Regions from separate parts of the Gluconobacter sp. P5B12 genome, predicted to be linked through region 3. Evidence: predicted binding sites of a transcription regulator. Region 3 holds the regulator's gene; each other region holds the start of a gene.
What was found. Region 3 encodes LexA, which represses DNA repair genes until DNA is damaged. Its sites were predicted from a motif close to TGTTCTANNTANGTTC; they were not measured.

Region 1 (4,213 bases), on a different contig from region 3:
CGCCACAGCCAAGGTCCAGCACACGTTCAAACCCGCGACCCTGAACAGCCCGAACCATCACATCCAGATCATCGCCCTGATTATGCACCACGCTATTTACGTAAGATGATGCCCTGTCTTCATAATGCTTCGCAGCAAATTGTCCTGCCTGCCTAATCATCTGATTTTTCTCCCTTGGAGATCATCATCAGGCAACAAACAGTCAGGTATAAGATCCTATTTTATCATGGTATAAATTGCACCATGCCTACGTCCAGCCGCAAAACTCTTGGTCTGTTTCTTCGCACGCACCGGGAAAGGCTTGCCCCATCAGAAGCAGGATTGCTGACTCCATTACATCGCAGACGCACCCCAGGGCTACGCCGCGAGGAAACAGCTCAACTCTGCGGGATCAGCACGACATGGTACACGTGGCTGGAACAGGGACGCGACGTCTCATGCTCGGCCGCTACCCTGTCGCGCATTGCCACGGCTCTAAAACTGTCCATGACGGAAAGACGCTACCTTTTCACCTTGGCAGAACTGCGAGACCCTCACGGGGATCATACCGCACCAACTGCACCAGCCACACTTCTCAGCCTCCCGGAACAGATCTCCAACCCCGCTTATTTGCTCGATCCCATGTGGAATGTTCTGAGCGCAAATTCCGCAGCCAAAATCCTTTTCGATGTCTGGCTGAACAGCTCAGAGACCAATCAGCTGCGCTATGTTTTTCTGAACCCCCATGCCCGAATTTTCCTTACGGACTGGCTAACCCGCGCTCAGCGGCTTCTGGCCGAGTTTCGGGCCGATACAGTTTCGAGTGCCCGTACCGAACTTTTTCAGACACTTGTCTCAACCCTTCAGAGAGAAAGTCCGGAATTTAACCGTTTCTGGGAAGACCAAAGCGTCCTCCCCAGAGAAGGAGGGCAGCGGAGCTTTCAACATCCAACACAAGGCCTTCTCCACTACGATCAAACAACGTTCATCCCGACAGCTCATGCGGGCTATAAACTTGTCATTCTGTCCAGAAGCACGGCCACTCCGGATTCCACCTTATGAACCCGAACTACACTCTCCGCCCAGCCGATTTTTCCGACCAAGAAACACGCGACCTTTTGGCCCTTCATCTTGCCGGAATGCACGAAAACACCCCTGCTGGACACGTCTTCGCCTTGGATCTGGCTGCTCTCACCTCATCAGATATCGAGGTCTGGACTGTCCACCACCGGGGCCACGTTGCTGGCATTGGTGCGCTAAAACGATTGCGTGCTCAGGACGGTGAGCTCAAATCCATGCGGACTCATCCGGATTTTTTAAGACAGGGCATCGCCAGCAGTCTTCTGGATCATCTCATTCACAGAGCACGCTCTCTGGGCCTGAAAAAGCTCAACCTTGAAACCGGCCAGAATTCCTCTTTCGAACCCGCACTAAAGCTCTACAAGGCCCGAGGCTTTCAACTCGGTAAACCTTTCGCTGACTATCAGGCCTCTAAGTTCAACCAGTTCCTTCATCTGGCGCTCTGAAACGGGCCTTTCACGCATAAAAAAACCGGACTGACACTAGCCAGCCCGGTTCTCCGGAAAATCCCTTAGAACGGGATTTCGTCATCCAGATCGTTATCTGGCGGAGCATCCCAGCCACCGCCCCGACTGCCCGACGCGCCACCTGCGCTACCGCCGCTACTCCGAGAGCCGCCGCCAAAGCCGCCTTCACTGCTACCGCTCCGGCTTCCACCACCAAAGCCACCGCCGTTGTTGCTTCCGCCACCGTAGGACGAACCACCACCGTCGAAGCCACCGCCTTCATCACCGCCACTGCGGTTACTGTCGAGGAGCACCAACTCACCGCGGAAGCGATCGATCGTCACTTCCGTCGTGTAACGCTCCTGGCCGGACTGGTCGGTCCACTTACGGGTCCGCAGTTCACCTTCGAGGTAAACCTTGCGCCCCTTGCGCAGAAAACGCTCAGCCACATCGCCCAGGCGATCATTGAAAATGACGACGCGATGCCATTCCGTACGCTCGCGGCGCTCACCGGACTGACGGTCGTTCCATGTTTCAGACGTGGCGATCGTCAGATTGACAACCTTCCCGCCTGACTGCGTGTTCCGGACTTCCGGGTCCTTGCCCAGATTCCCGACCAGAATCACCTTATTGACGCTGCCTGCCATTCCGTACCAACCAATTTTCTCGAATTGTTCTTTTCATATGATCCTAAACGCCCATCTATAATTGATCCAGCGCCGTTCAGGCGCGTTCCGATTTTTAACAATCGCTTTTCTGCACATTCCGGGGTTTTCGTGAGCTTTCCAGACAATCATTCGATCCGTGTCCGTGGTGCCCGCGCCCACAATCTCAAGAATATCGATGTCACGATTCCCCGTGACTCCCTGACGATCATCACGGGTCTCTCCGGCTCCGGAAAGTCGTCTCTCGCCTTCGATACGATCTATGCCGAAGGTCAGCGCCGATATGTGGAAAGTCTTTCCGCTTACGCCCGCCAGTTCCTTGAACTGATGGGCAAGCCGGATGTGGACTCCATTGAGGGTCTCTCCCCGGCCATCTCGATCGAACAAAAAACGACCTCAAAGAACCCCCGCTCCACCGTCGGCACCATCACGGAAATCCATGACTACATGCGCCTTCTCTGGGCGCGCGTGGGTGTTCCTTATTCACCCGCAACCGGCCTTCCTATTGAAGCCCAGACGGTCAGCCAAATGGTAGATCGCGTCATGGCGCTTCCTGAAGGCACGCGCCTCATGCTGCTGGCGCCGGTCGTCCGGGACCGTAAAGGGGATTGCAAACGCGAACTGGCAGACCTGGCTCGCAAGGGCTTCACGCGCGTCAAAATTGACGGTGAGCTTTACGAAATTGCCGAAGCCCCCGAACTCAATCGCAAGACCCGCCACAATGTCGAAGTCGTGGTGGACCGGATTGTCGTCAAACCTGACCTCGAATCCCGTCTGGCAGACAGCTTTGAGACAGCCCTCGAACTCTCCGACGGTCTCGCCTACGCGGAAGAAGTCAGGCGTGCGGGAGAAACAGCTGCCCCCGCCCACATCGTTTTCTCCTCACGTTTCGCCTGCCCTGTTTCAGGCTTTACGATTGAGGAAATCGAACCCCGTCTGTTTTCCTTCAATGCACCAATGGGCGCCTGTCCGACCTGCGATGGTATCGGTACGGAAACCCATTTTGACGAGAACCTGATCGTCAGTGACGACACCCTGACACTTTCTGAAGGTGTGATTGCCCCTTGGAGTGGTGCCAGCACGGACTGGTATGACCAGACTCTTGCAGCTCTTGCTCGCCATTGCGGGGACACCATGAACACGCCATGGCGAGACCTAAAAGCCGAAACCAGGGATTTGATCCTGTACGGTTCCAAAGAGCCCATCGCCATTCCGTATCGTGATGGCAGCAAGGTCCATACCGTTACAAAACCCTTTGAAGGCGTGCTCAAAAACCTGCGCCGACGCATGGCGCAGACAGACAGCATGTGGGTCCGCGAGGAACTGTCGCGCTATCAGTCAGAAAAGCCCTGCCACACCTGCCATGGCGCACGCCTGAAACCTGAAGCCCTCTGCGTAAAGGTCAATGACCTGAACATCGCCGAAGCATCAGATATGCAGATCCGCAAGGCACTGGACTGGTTTTCCGGTGTTGAAGTTACCCTCACCCCACAACGTGCCGAAATCGCGCGCCGCATTCTTCGCGAAATCACGGATCGCCTACACTTCCTCGATGATGTTGGCCTGGACTACCTCACCCTTTCCCGCGGATCCGCCACACTTTCTGGCGGTGAAAGCCAGCGTATCCGGCTGGCGTCCCAGATTGGCTCGGGTCTGACAGGCGTTCTGTATGTGCTTGATGAACCGTCCATCGGCCTGCATCAGCGCGACAACGAGCGCCTTCTCGGCACACTGGAGCGCCTCAAACGCCTTGGAAACACGGTCATCGTCGTCGAGCATGACGAAGATGCCATCCGTGCTGCTGATTACCTTATCGATATGGGGCCTGGTGCTGGCACGCGGGGCGGAAACGTCATCGCAATCGGCACACCTGCGGAAGTAGCCAAGAATAAAGAAAGCCTGACTGGTGCCTATCTTTCGGGTCGGAAGTTTATTCCAGTTCCGGAAAATCGACGCACCTCGGACAAAACACTCACATTGGTTGGAGCCAAGGGAAACAATCTCAAGGATCTGACCGTGGATTTCCCACTGGGGACCTTTATT
Region 2 (4,213 bases), on a different contig from region 3:
GCTCGCTGGCGCTGATCGTCAACGTGACAGCCTCGATGCCAAAGCCGGGCTCAATCCGGGAAATCTGATCCTTGAGAAGACGGAGGATGCGGGGCGTATCCGAGCTCGGATCGGAGGTGCCCACCTGGATGGCCTGGACCGTGCTGTCGACACGCACACAGAGGAAATCGATCTGCCGTGCGCCTTCCCCGCGACGGGACAGCGAGGCGCAGGCTTCCGGCACAAGAGCCTCGATCACGGTCGCAATCGCCTCGGCCGTGGCGATAGGCTCAACAAGCGAGCGCGAGAGCGAGATCCGGTCCCGCAGCTGAACCACGTTCAGCGGCCTGGCCTGACGGCCAAGCGCCTCATCCAGACAGGTGAGAAGCTCCGCGCCGAACCGCTTGGCCAAAGGCGCGCGGGGAAGGGCCGCAAGGGCGCCAATGGTTGTCAGTCCCAGGCGATTGAGATGGGATGCTGTCTCCGGGGCAATCGGAAGGGCCGAACACGGCAGTTGGTCCAGAGCCTGTTTCTGCTGACCGGGCGGAATGACACAGGCCCGGTCGAGGCGGGAGCGTGCCAGAACGCGCGAGGCCGCTGCAGTGTCACTCAAAGCAAGAGAGCAGACATGACCTTTTTCGGAAAGACGCGTCCGAACGAGAGACAGCATCGCCTCTTCGCCGCCATAGAGATGAGCACAGCCGGTTGTATCGCTATAAAGGCCATCGGGCACATCCAGAGCGGGCAGGGGCGACAGCCACAGCAGCCATGAACACAGGTTCAGGAGAGCCGCATCATCGGCGTCTGTGTCCTGCTCGGCGCACAGGAGATCCGGCACAAGGCTGCGTGCCTGGGCCAGCGGTTGGCCGGGTCTCAGCCCCGCCGCCAGTGCCACCGGATTGACGGCTGTGAGCGTCTGGCGGTTGTGCTCAGGCGCGTGCACGACAAGCGGGCGATCGGAAGGGTAATGATCCGACTGGCAGAGCTGGAGGCGCTCGGTGCGCCAGAAGGGAAGCCAGAGGGCGAGAATGCGGCGCATGGTCAGGACAGTCGAGGAGCCAGTGGGCAGGACGTCCTCCGCGCACCCGCAGCAGCGAGACGGAAAGACGGCAGGGGCCGGGAAGCGGTAGAACCAATCCCGGCAGACAGAGAGGGTCTGAAGGGTGAGAGGTGATCTGCCAGCGGGTGGCGCAGGCACAGGGATCTTTTCCAGAGGAGCGGGAGACGCTGACAGGGCGCAGGAAGAAGCCGGTATTTCCGCTGCTTTCGGCGGCGAGGTTCAGACGACGCACTTCTGTCAGGGAGGGAATATGCAGACCGGCTATCACGACAATGGCGCGCTCGGGACCGCGCAGGATGTCCTCGGCGACGGCCAGAACACTGGCGTCATCGCTCTCAACGCAGATCAGGTGCCGGAGCGAGATCACGGCCTGATGCAGTCCCCAGGCATGGAGCTGAGGGGGTACCGCCCCCAGCCAGAAAACAGGCTGGTTACTGCGCGCGAGCAGAGGCAGAAGCAGGGCGAGGCTGGCCCCGATCTCGAGCGGATCGGGCACCAGGATGTCGTGCAGGCTGGCGGTTTTGAAGCCGCCGCCCAGATGGTTATCGACCGGTAGCAGGCCTGTTGGCAGCGCCCGGAGTGTAGAGTGAGGCAGGCTCCGACGCTCCAGGCATCGGACCTGCTCGCGCAGACGCGCCAGCGCGTTCGAAGTCATGACTGTTCTCCTTAACGAGAACAGAAAGAGAACAAAACGCTATCGGATGCAAGCTAAATTCGCGATATCCTGTCTTACTAGCAACACACCGATTATCCGCGAAAATGGGGATATCGAAGATTTGACGACTTCCTGTAGGGTAAGTCCTATGCTTGGAAAAATCCAATAAAAAGGTAGCCGGATCTTACGGTTTAACGGGAAATGGAAGTAAAATAGTGGATATTAGGAAGTTACTCCTCGACCTAGAGATGCGTCGTTATAGGAATGGTCTTCAAAGACTTGGTGAATCGTTTCATGCAGCGAGTAAGCCCTTTCTTCAAGATATTGCTATTATCGAGAAAGAGTTTCGCGACCTCGAAGAGGCCATTTCTCGTGGAGAGCGAACCTGGGAGATAATCGATGAAGACGGGATGGATTGTGGATATGAAAGTGATCATCTGCTGGCGATGATAAGCGATGCAGAGGAGAACCTGATGCTCCTCCGCAAAGCATTCTTAGTGTTAATATATCACCATTGGGAGCGCTCCGCTCAGGTATGGCTAGAGGATCTTCCGAAAAAGCCCAATCATGAAAGAATTGTCACTGCTCTCCGAAAGCGTGGATTCTTCATTCCACCACAATTAGACAAATTGCGAATGATTGCAAATACAATAAAGCACAATAGTAAGTGCGCAGAAGAACTATATCGTTCAAATCCAGAGTATTTTAGTTCGGATGCAAATTTCACTAAGAGAACCACCCTTGAAGGGAAAATGGTTTCTAAGGATCCGGACGACATAGATTGGGAAGGAAACATGCATTTAACGAACGAAAATTTGGATTACTTCATAAAAGTTGTACTCGAATGTGCACTACCGGCCCCTTCCTCGGCAAGCTAGCTTGAGAAAAAATCCATCTTTTCTGGGGAACAGGGAGATTAAGGCTATGGATTTGTGGACAGCCGCTTGAGGCGCCCGCTCACGCCTTCGGGACAGCTCTTACGACCTGACCCGAAGGCGCAGCTCTGCCCACAAGTCCATTGCGCAAACAACAATAGCTTTTATTTCTTCTAATAAAGGAACGCAGCCGCAGCGCTCCGTATTCTTCTCTAAGAGAACTTCGCAGATAAGATATACGGCTTCAGAGCAGACGAGCGATCATGTGTAACCTCTATGCTCAGACGTCCTCACAGGATGAGATCCGCGCTCTTGCGGAGGTTCTCAATGACCATACGGGCAATCTTCCCCTCATGCCGGATGTCTATCCGGATTACGCGGCGCCTATTGTGCGCAACGGGCAGAACGGTCGGGAGCTGGTTCTGGCCCGATGGGGCATGCCGTCGCCTGCCTTTGCCCTGAAAGGCCATAAGGTCGACCGGGGGGTGACGAATATCCGCAATACGAGCTCTCTGCACTGGCGACGCTGGCTGGGTGTTTCGCATCGCTGCGTGGTGCCGTTTACGGCTTTCTCGGAACAGGCGCGCCAAGATGACGGGTCGTTTCATCCGGTATGGTTCGCAGCCGACGAGACAAAGCCTCTCCGCTTTTTTGCCGGGATCTGGACCTCCTGGACCTCGGTACGCAAACTCAAGGAAGGCGAGGTTACGGCCGATTTTTTCGGCTTCCTGACAACGGAAGCCAACGCGGTGGTCGCGCCCTACCATCCCAAAGCCATGCCCGTCATTTTGAAAGACCGGGAAGAGATCGAAACCTGGCTGACGGCCCCCACACCGGACGCCCTGAAACTGCAGAGGCCACTGAAAGAGTCATCTCTTCAGGTTCTCTGAACAGATGAACGATCTAACTGGCCTTCTTTCCCTTGAGGCGGGCGATTAGTCGGGAACTTCGCATTATGGCTTCATCCGCCTGATCCATGGCTGCTGCCAGATCCTCATAATCGAACTGAACCGGATCCAACCAGGTTAGCGGCGGGAGCTGCGTCATCTCGTCCGCCCCGACAGAGTACGCCGTGAACAGATCATTCTTGCGCGGTCGCCCGCGTTTTCGGCCAGGAACGGGTCGCTTGGGCGGTGTCACAATGTCGCTGAGGGATTCCATTACGGCAAGACCGAACAGGCGATGAGCCGCCCGGTGCGTAACTTCGACAACAATGCCCCGGTCCTGGAACACGCTGAGAAGCTGCAGCGCGCTTTTCAGCGACATGCCGAGACGCTCCGCCAGCATGGACGCGGACACGAGCGGCTGGATCGCCAGCACATTGATCGCCTGGGGTGCGCGCGAATGCCGACGTTGCGCGCCGCATCTCTCAAGCGCCTGCATTCTGGCTCGCTCCAGGTGGCGCAGAAGGTCATGCGCCTCGCGGACTTCGGCCAGAAGAGCATCGAGCCACCAGCACAGCCAGAGCTCGATCTCCCAAGGTGTTCCAGGCGAGAGTGCTTCGATGCCGGTCAGGATCAAAGGCGTCCGGAGAATATCATGGGCGTGCCAGTAGCGGCCTAACGCTGCACAGAAGGGAGCACGGGGTCGACCGGACTCCAGCCAGCGATGAAAAGCAATCCCTGCATCAAGGATAGGTCCCCA
Region 3 (4,213 bases):
TTTCTCTCGCGGTTGCCAAGGCGACGGCAGAAGAGCTGGAACTGCCGCTCTATCGTTATGTCGGTGGCGTTTTCGCGCACACGCTTCCGGTTCCCATGATGAACATCGTGAATGGTGGCGAACACGCGGATAACCCGATCGACATTCAGGAGTTCATGATCCAGCCAGTTGGTGCGCCGACGTTGGCTGATGCCGTGCGCATGGGGTCTGAAATCTTCGCCGCTCTCAAGAAGGGTCTGTCTGCTGCTGGTCACAACACCAATGTTGGTGATGAGGGCGGATTTGCTCCGGGTCTGAAGTCTGCCGATGAAGCTCTGAGCTTCATTACGAAGTCTGTTGAGGCTGCTGGGTATCGTCCGGGCGATGACGTGACGTTTGCCCTCGATTGTGCAGCGACCGAGTTCTACAGCAACGGCCGCTACAATCTTAAGGGTGAAGGCAAGGAGTTCGACTCTTCAGGCATGATCTCCTACCTCGAAGATCTTGCCAAGAAGTATCCGATTGTCTCCATCGAAGATGGTCTGGCTGAGGACGACTGGGAAGGCTGGGCTGAGCTGACCTCGCGCCTGGGTGATCGTCTCCAACTCGTTGGTGATGATCTGTTCGTGACCAATCCTGAGCGCCTTCGTCGCGGCATCAAGGCCAAGACAGCGAACTCCCTGCTCGTGAAGGTCAATCAGATCGGCACACTGACGGAGACGCTGGAAGCAGTCGAGACAGCCCACAAGGCTGGCTACACCTGCGTTATGAGCCATCGTTCTGGTGAGACTGAAGACGCCGTCATTGCTGATCTTGCTGTTGCTACGAACTGTGGTCAAATCAAGACGGGTTCCCTCTCCCGCTCTGACCGTACGGCTAAGTACAACCAGCTGATCCGTATTGAGCAGCAGCTTGGAAGCGCAGCCCGTTATGCGGGTCGCAGCATTCTCAAGTCCGCCTGATCAACAAACGCCGGCCTCCATTTGGGAGGCCGGTTTTATAGGCGCGTTAAAATAATCTACTGTCTTGAACAACAGTGATTGTTTCGCAGCCTCTCTCTGAGCTAGGCTGTTGGGAAGTTTTCAAGCCAAGGGAGCCTGTTACCCCGCGTGAGACCCGTCAGACTTATCAAACGTGCCATCCGCGCGGTTGCTCCCCCTGTGCTCTTTCTGTCCCTGACCGCTTATTTCGGGTGGAACGCCCTTCACGGCGCTCATGGTATCCGTGCCTATCAGGATCAGCTTGTGCTTCAGCAGCAGGCCATCCAGGCGCAACAGGATGCCAAAGATGAGCAGGCGGTGTGGCATCGTCGCGTGCTTGCGCTCAAAGAGAAGGCTCTTGATGCCGACATTCTGGACGAGCGTTCACGTGCCATGCTTAATCTGACGCGGAACGGCGATATTGTTATCCCCTATGGACCACACGACAAACTTTTCTAAGAGCCGCTTCAGGCTCTTTTTTTATGTTTGGTGAAGTTTTGTTTGCCGGAAACTGAGCCAATAAAAAAGGCGACCCGAAGGCCGCCTTTTTTAAAGTCGTATGATCCGCGAGATCTTACTTGATCTTGGCTTCGCGGAAGGTCACGTGCTTGCGGGCAACCGGGTCATACTTACGGACTTCCATCTTGCCCGTAGCAGAACGTGCGTTCTTCTTCGTGACGTAGAAGTAGCCGGTGTCAGCCGACGAGACGAGACGGATCTGAATAACGTTGCTTTTTCCCATGATACCCTCGGGCTTGCGCCGTCCTGATGCCGCTCGCAAGTGCCAAAGCAGCAGGTTGATCTAGTTCGGCGCAACATGCTGATTTGTATGTCTCAGGTCAAGGCTTTCTGAAGAAAATCCAGGGATAAGGTGTATTTTTCCGCAAAAACCCGCGTTTTCTGCCGGATAAAAGCTTTATTGATGCCCCGTAGATATCCTTGCAGGTGGACAAAGGGGAACCTATAAGGAACAAAAGAGCTCTGCATACGATTATGCAATGTCTCGATCTTCAGATTTTGCCTCCACCGAGGCGCATGGGAGCGCCTGTATGCTGACGCGTAAGCAGCACCAGCTTTTGCTATACATTGACGAACATCTTCGGCGGACGGGCTATTCCCCTTCCTTCGATGAAATGAAGGACGCCCTAGAGCTTCGTTCCAAATCAGGAATTCATCGCCTCATCTCCGCCCTTGAAGAGCGTGGCTTTCTGCGGCGCCATCATCATCGTGCGAGAGCGCTTGAAGTCCTACGTCTGCCTCATATGGGCCTTGAGGCCCCGGTTGTGGATACCGTGGCTAATCCGGCGCCTTTCGTTCCAACAGTTGTTGAGGGTGGTCGTCAGGATCTTCCCGGGACATTTTCCGAGGCGCCTCGCTCTCCCGTTGAAAACACAAGCGTTCAGCTTCCACTTTATGGACGCATTGCTGCCGGCCTCCCTATTGAGGCCTTGCAGGATGATAGCGCACAGATTCAGGTGCCATCGTCCCTGCTCGGCACTGGAGAGCATTATGCTCTCACAGTCGCGGGTGATTCCATGATTGAAGCTGGCATTTTGGACGGTGATGTTGCCATCATCCGTCGCGGCGAAGTGGCGGATAATGGTCAGATCGTTGTTGCGCTGATTGATGATCAGGAAGTGACCCTCAAGAAGCTGCGCCGTCGTGGTTCTACGATTGCTTTGGAAGCCGCTAATCGGGAATACGAGACACGTATTCTGCCTGCTGCGCGTGTGCGCATACAGGGGCGGCTGGTCGCCCTTTTCAGGCATTACTGAAAGAACTGCCTTGTCGGATTAATGCTCCGGCAAGGCAGATAATTTCTGATGATTATTTATTAGGAACTGACGGTACGCCGCGCACGACGCGGACTTTACCGTCAGGAGCGATCAGAGTGCTCGTTCCGTCCCCATTCGGGATGATGATTGTTTTGTCGGGGTTTTTGTTCAGGAAGCGACCAGCATTATCCGGAACGCTCGTCGGAAGCGTAGGAATAAAGTGACTGCGATCTTCCGAAACGCCCCGCATTGCGTCGATCTTCTCACCGACGGACATGGTATCGCCTGACTTCATCTGCGGCCCAGATACGCCAAGAGCACCGGCACCGGCGATGCCGCCCATGAAATTCTTGTCGAGTGTGGCGCCACCAAAATACGTGGCTGGATCGCCGAGAGCCTTATTAAATACGCTGTCAGGGTTTACCACGTCTTTAAGGGTTGGCAGAGGCTGAGGTGAGCCAGGCCACATATTCCCACCTTCTGGCAGGATTGGTGCAGCCGCTACGAATTCACCGCGTGCTCTGCGAAGGTTCTCACTATCGCCATGGGGAGCATTAGGGTTACTTCCCGACCACAGCGCGGTGTCATTGAAAAACTTACCCATGCCCGCACAGCCGCTCAGGGCCAGAGGTAATGCCAGTAGAGCGGCCTTACGCATTGTGTACTCCCATAAGGTCGATCCCTGAACTCTAGCTGTCATAAGTTAAAAGCGCCAGATGACGAGCCGATAACTGCAATAATAATCACGGCTAGTCCAGATCAGGAGACGATCTTTGAAGACTTGCGCGGCTGAGAAGCCATCATTCGGGTGAGCCCGGCAGTGAGGTAACCCCACCCGCTCAGAACTGTTGGGATAACTGAAATCCAGAGCAGAATACCACCGATCAGTGTGGCGGGCAGGAATGAGATATGCAGCGTGACTGCAGCTTTGTCTCCCCCGATCAGAAAACCGATCGCGACCATCTGAATGCCGGTCTTCCATTTCGCGAGCCGAGTGGATGGAAGTGTTGCGCGCTGGGAGGCCATGTATTCACGTAGGCCACTAACAAGAATTTCGCGCAGCATAATGATGATGGCCGCGTAGAGGGAATACACTGGGAGTACTGTCAGGCCTGCCAGTGCGAGCAGAAGTGCGCCAACAAGGAGCTTGTCAGCAATCGGGTCCATCATCCGCCCTAACTCGGATAGCATCTGCCACCGACGTGCCAGGGCACCATCCAGATAATCCGTAATGCAGGCAGCCGTATACACAACGCAGGCCGCAACGTTACCGAGTGCGGAATGCAGCGCCAGCAAAGCAACCAGAACAGGAATGGCCGCAATACGGAGCAGAGTCAGGACGTTTGGCAGATCAGTCAGCATCACGAAGCAGTCTAGAACAGTTTATCCGTCTCCGGTATGCGCCAATCCGCTCTGAATGTGTGTATTTTTTATGCCAAGCCGGTGTTCAAAGGGAGACCTCACGGAATTGTTAGCTCT
Region 4 (4,213 bases), on a different contig from region 3:
GGTTAGCCTCTGGCAGGTTATGCCAGTAACGCCGCGGCATTTCATTGCGCATCGCTTTCGTCCGGACACGGGCAGGATTGAAAGTCGAGGCGTAATAGGTCTGCCAGAGCTGATCCACGTCATCATCAAGCACCTGCTTTTCACAGGGCTCGAAAGAGCAATGTACCGTCTCGCCATCCCATCGCAAAGAGCCGCGCGGCGTCAGGATCATCCAGTCCATATCTGCGAAACGGCCCGCGAAAAAAGAAGAGACTTTTTCCAGCACATGATGGTCCGGCTCAAACCAGGAAAGAAAACGCCGCCGACCCGTCTCCGACGTTCCCTGCTCCCGGAAGCGCACGAAAGCCGTCATTTTATGGGCCGCCCGGCGAACCTGATGCACCATGCGACGCGCCTGCGCCACATCCTGATCTGTCACCACCGACAACAGGTTCGGATCACTCTGAAGACGCCAGAGCAGCCGGTAAGCTAATGCGAACCGCTCAGCACTGGAGTGGCAGAGAACATCTTTCAAAAGGGGCAGGCTCGATGCTTTGAGGCGAACATCCCGCACGACTTCGCCTTCAAACGTCTGATTTTCAGCCGCGTGAAACAGATCCAGATCGACCTCAGGATAGCGCCAGAGGATCTGGTCCGGAGGAATGTCACGCTGAAGCGCCATTCTGGCCTTTTCGCGCCAGCCTTCAAACGCGCTGGTATCCGCGAGCCTGACGGTAACCGGCATTTACAGAAGCCGCATCTGCTGTGGAGCCGGCAGAAAAAGAGTCCGCAAATCCTGACGATCCGTCAGACGCGCGGGGCTCCATCCGGATGCCTTGACGAACGGACGCACCTTTTTAATGGAGACGTTCAGCCGCGCCAGATCTTCCAGACGGATTGTCGTGTGCTTTCGCGCAGACAGCAGCGCGGCAACGGTCCGAACCCCAAGCCCAGGGACCCGCAGCAGCATTTCTTTGGAGGCAAGATTCAGGTCCACTGGAAATTGCGCGCGGTTATCCAGAGCCCAGGCCAGCTTGGGATCAATCTCCAGATCCAGCATTCCATTGGGCCGTGATGCTGTCAGTTCGCCAAAATCAAAGCCATAGAACCGGAAGAGCCAGTCCGCCTGATACAGCCGGTGCTCCCGCTGTAACGGTGGGCTACGCACAGGCAGGATCGCTGAAGCATCTGGAATGGGGCTGAAGGCTGAATAGTAAACGCGGCGCAGGCCGTAAGACCCATAGAGACCCGAGCTACTGGCCAGAACATCCTGATCCGTCGCGGCATCTGCCCCGATGATCATCTGTGTACTCTGGCCGCCCGGTGAAAAGCGCCCTGCCCGTCTACCCGTATGTGTCTTCTCTTTGGCCGCATCAATCTTGAGACGCATGTCCCCCATCGCGCGGCGGATATTTCCGGCATCCTTCTCCGGCGCGTAATCCTTCAGACCCGTTTCTGTTGGCATCTCGACGTTGATCGATAAGCGATCCGCATACAGCCCAGCTTCCTCCAGCAATTTGGGAGATGCATCCGGAATCGTCTTGAGATGGATATATCCGCGGAAACCATGCTTGAGCCGCAGGTCCCGCGCGACCTGTACAAGCTGCTCCATCGTATGATCGGACGACCGGATAATCCCCGACGACAGGAAAAGCCCCTCAATGCAGTTCCGACGGTAGAACTCCAGCGTCAGCCAGATCACTTCATCAGGCGTGAACTTCGCCCGCTCAACATTTGAGGATGAGCGGTTGATGCAATAGGCGCAGTCATAAATGCAGAAATTGGTCAGCAGGATCTTGAGCAGCGAAATACAACGCCCATCCGGCGTATAGGCATGACAGATCCCGTTCCCGGTCGTGGAGCCCAGACCGCCCGTTTTGGCAGAGTCCCGCCGCGTCGATCCACTGGACGCGCAGGACGCATCATACTTTGCCGCATCGGACAGAATCGCAAGACGTTCAGACAGAGATTTCTTCATGCATTGTTCTTATTTCGTTCCCGTCTATAAAATGCAAGAACTGCTTATAATTTACCGGTTGTTTGCTTGTTTTCTGTCAAACCCTGTCGCCGTTTTTTAAAGGCGAAGATTCAGGTTCCCTTAACCATTCAAGGCCTATCGTGAAGGAGCAAAACTGCACCGACGGAGAATGTCTCGATGTCCATGTCAATCAATACAAATACAGCCGCCATGTCGGCTCTTCAGGTTCTGAACCAGACGACGGACCAGCTGAGCAAGACGCAGAACGCCGTGTCCACAGGCAAGAGCGTCAGCTCCGCCTCTGACAGCCCGGCCATTTACGCCATTTCCCAGACAATGAATTCCCAGATTTCGGCCCTGTCCGGCGTCTCGACCGGTCTTCAGTTTGCGGGACAGGTTCTCAGCACGGCCTCTTCGCAGGCTGGGTCCATTTCAAGCGTTCTGAGCAGCATGTCCGAGACGGTCACGAATGCTGCCAATAACGGTGAAGATCAGGACACCCTGAACACCCAGCTGAGCAGCTACCTGTCTCAGATCGACGTGGCCACGTCGAACTCGACCTTCCAAGGGGTAAACCTGCTGTCCGGCTCTACGAGCAGCAGCGTGAAATACACGCAGATTTCTGCTGCTCAGGACATCAATGGCAACCTGTTCACACTGAATGGTGCTGATGCCACCTCGACCGGTCTGGGCCTGCAAGGGCTGAGCACGGATATGAAGGGTGTCACGATCGACACGAGCGCAGTCACGGCTCTGGCGGGTTCTGGCGCGACCGCCACGACACTGACCCTGAAGAACCTGTCTTCTGCTGACAGCAGCAATGCGACAGCATCAAACCCGGCCATCACCACGTCCTTCGTTCTGGACTCAAAGCCGGGCGATACCACTGATGGTGCTGCAACATCTGTCGGAACAGCCATTGCTTCTGGCCTGACAGACACTGCCACCTCCGTGGCAGTCAACAAGGATGGCACGCTGACAATCGCCGATGCCACATCCAAGAAGGCATCTGATGGTACGACGACGTACTCCCTGACCAATGGCGACACCATCACTGCCAAGGCTGATGCCAGTGGCAACATGACCTATAGCGCTGCCAAGGTTGGTGATCTGGATACCAACGGCAATGCGAAAGTTCTGACGCAGGTTGTGGACGTCAACGTCTCGAACGCCTCCACAACCAAGACCACAAGTGACCAGCTTTCAACGCTGGTGACGGCCCTAGGAAATGCCGGTTTCGGCGCCCAGATGGCAAACGACGGCAAGCTGACGATTGCCGGCGGCAATCTCGACGCCGCCGACGCAACAGCTACGACAGGCGCGTCGGTCAGCCTCACAGGGACGACAGGCGCTGCCACAGTAGCGACCACTTCCGGCACGGACGTTGTCCAACTTGCTGTTTCTGGCGCCATCAACAAGATGAGCCGCATTTCTTCCAGCATCGGTGTGGCTTCCAATACCGTTACACAGCTTCAGACGTCCAACAGCACGCTGTCTGATGCCCTGACGACGGGCGTGGGCGCCCTGACGGATGCTGATCTTGCAGCGGAAAGCGCCAAGCTTACGTCCCTGCAAACGAAGCAGCAGCTGGCCATTCAGTCGCTCTCGATTGCGAATTCGCAGTCTTCCAACATCATGTCGCTCTTCCGCGGTTGATGTCGGCGGGGCGCTGATGAAAGCCAGCGCCCCTTCCTGGACTGTTCCAGAAGTTTCCCGTTTCCCGGGAGTCTTTTGAAACAGTCCTTTTGTAAAGGAACATCATGTCCGTGACCTATGGCATGTCACAATACCAGAACCAGTCCGGCACCTATCTTCCGCCACGAGAAGTGGAAGCCATGGCGTTCAGACACGTTAATGGTCTGCTGTCGGCAGCAAAAACACGCTCAGATCGACAGGCCGCATTGTCTGCCAATCTCAAACTCTGGGGCATTCTGATGCAAGGGGTCCAGCGGACGGACTGCCCTTTGGATGCAACTCTGCGCAAAGACCTGACGACCGTTGGAACCTGGTCCATGCGATACGCCAATGTTGCACTGAACTCGGATACATCCCTTCAGGCTCTCATTGATATCAACATGGACATGATTGAAGGTCTGTCAGCGTCTGCTGGCCCTTCCTCATATGCGGGACCCGCGGCATCAAACGAAACTCGCGCAGCTATTCAAATGGTCGGGTAAAAACTACTTCTCCCACGCCTGTGGCAGGACATGGGAGTTTTTCCATTCCTGACACACATTGCATGTTAGGAATGGTGGC

Region 1: a site for LexA is predicted at 2,167-2,182, ahead of uvrA (excinuclease ABC subunit UvrA). Genes of this name have one in related genera too.
Region 2: a site for LexA is predicted at 1,713-1,728, ahead of KP702_RS14070 (ImuA family protein). Genes of this name have one in related genera too.
Region 4: a site for LexA is predicted at 1,962-1,977, ahead of KP702_RS05665 (putative DNA modification/repair radical SAM protein). Genes of this name have one in related genera too.

Annotation. Positions count from the first base shown of each region.
Region 1 covers NZ_JACRVV010000002.1:230,999-235,211, reverse strand. The annotation lists gene KP702_RS05060 (class I SAM-dependent methyltransferase) at 1-160, opposite strand, end outside; gene KP702_RS05055 (helix-turn-helix transcriptional regulator) at 244-1,041, shown strand; gene KP702_RS05050 (GNAT family N-acetyltransferase) at 1,038-1,505, shown strand; gene ssb (single-stranded DNA-binding protein) at 1,571-2,152, opposite strand; gene uvrA (excinuclease ABC subunit UvrA) at 2,282-4,213, shown strand, end outside.
Region 2 covers NZ_JACRVV010000009.1:115,803-120,015, forward strand. The annotation lists gene KP702_RS14065 (DNA polymerase Y family protein) at 1-1,018, opposite strand, end outside; gene KP702_RS14070 (ImuA family protein) at 909-1,694, opposite strand; gene KP702_RS14075 (hypothetical protein) at 1,847-2,572, shown strand; gene KP702_RS14080 (SOS response-associated peptidase) at 2,833-3,459, shown strand; gene KP702_RS14085 (hypothetical protein) at 3,473-4,213, opposite strand, start outside.
Region 3 covers NZ_JACRVV010000005.1:74,389-78,601, forward strand. The annotation lists gene eno (phosphopyruvate hydratase) at 1-941, shown strand, start outside; gene KP702_RS10135 (septum formation initiator family protein) at 1,089-1,418, shown strand; gene rpmG (50S ribosomal protein L33) at 1,534-1,701, opposite strand; gene lexA (transcriptional repressor LexA) at 2,009-2,734, shown strand; gene KP702_RS10150 (hypothetical protein) at 2,787-3,392, opposite strand; gene pgsA (CDP-diacylglycerol--glycerol-3-phosphate 3-phosphatidyltransferase) at 3,494-4,096, opposite strand; gene uvrC (excinuclease ABC subunit UvrC) at 4,206-4,213, opposite strand, start outside.
Region 4 covers NZ_JACRVV010000002.1:356,555-360,767, reverse strand. The annotation lists gene KP702_RS05670 (UdgX family uracil-DNA binding protein) at 1-724, opposite strand, end outside; gene KP702_RS05665 (putative DNA modification/repair radical SAM protein) at 725-1,957, opposite strand; gene KP702_RS05660 (flagellin) at 2,141-3,613, shown strand; gene KP702_RS05655 (flagellar biosynthesis regulator FlaF) at 3,718-4,134, shown strand.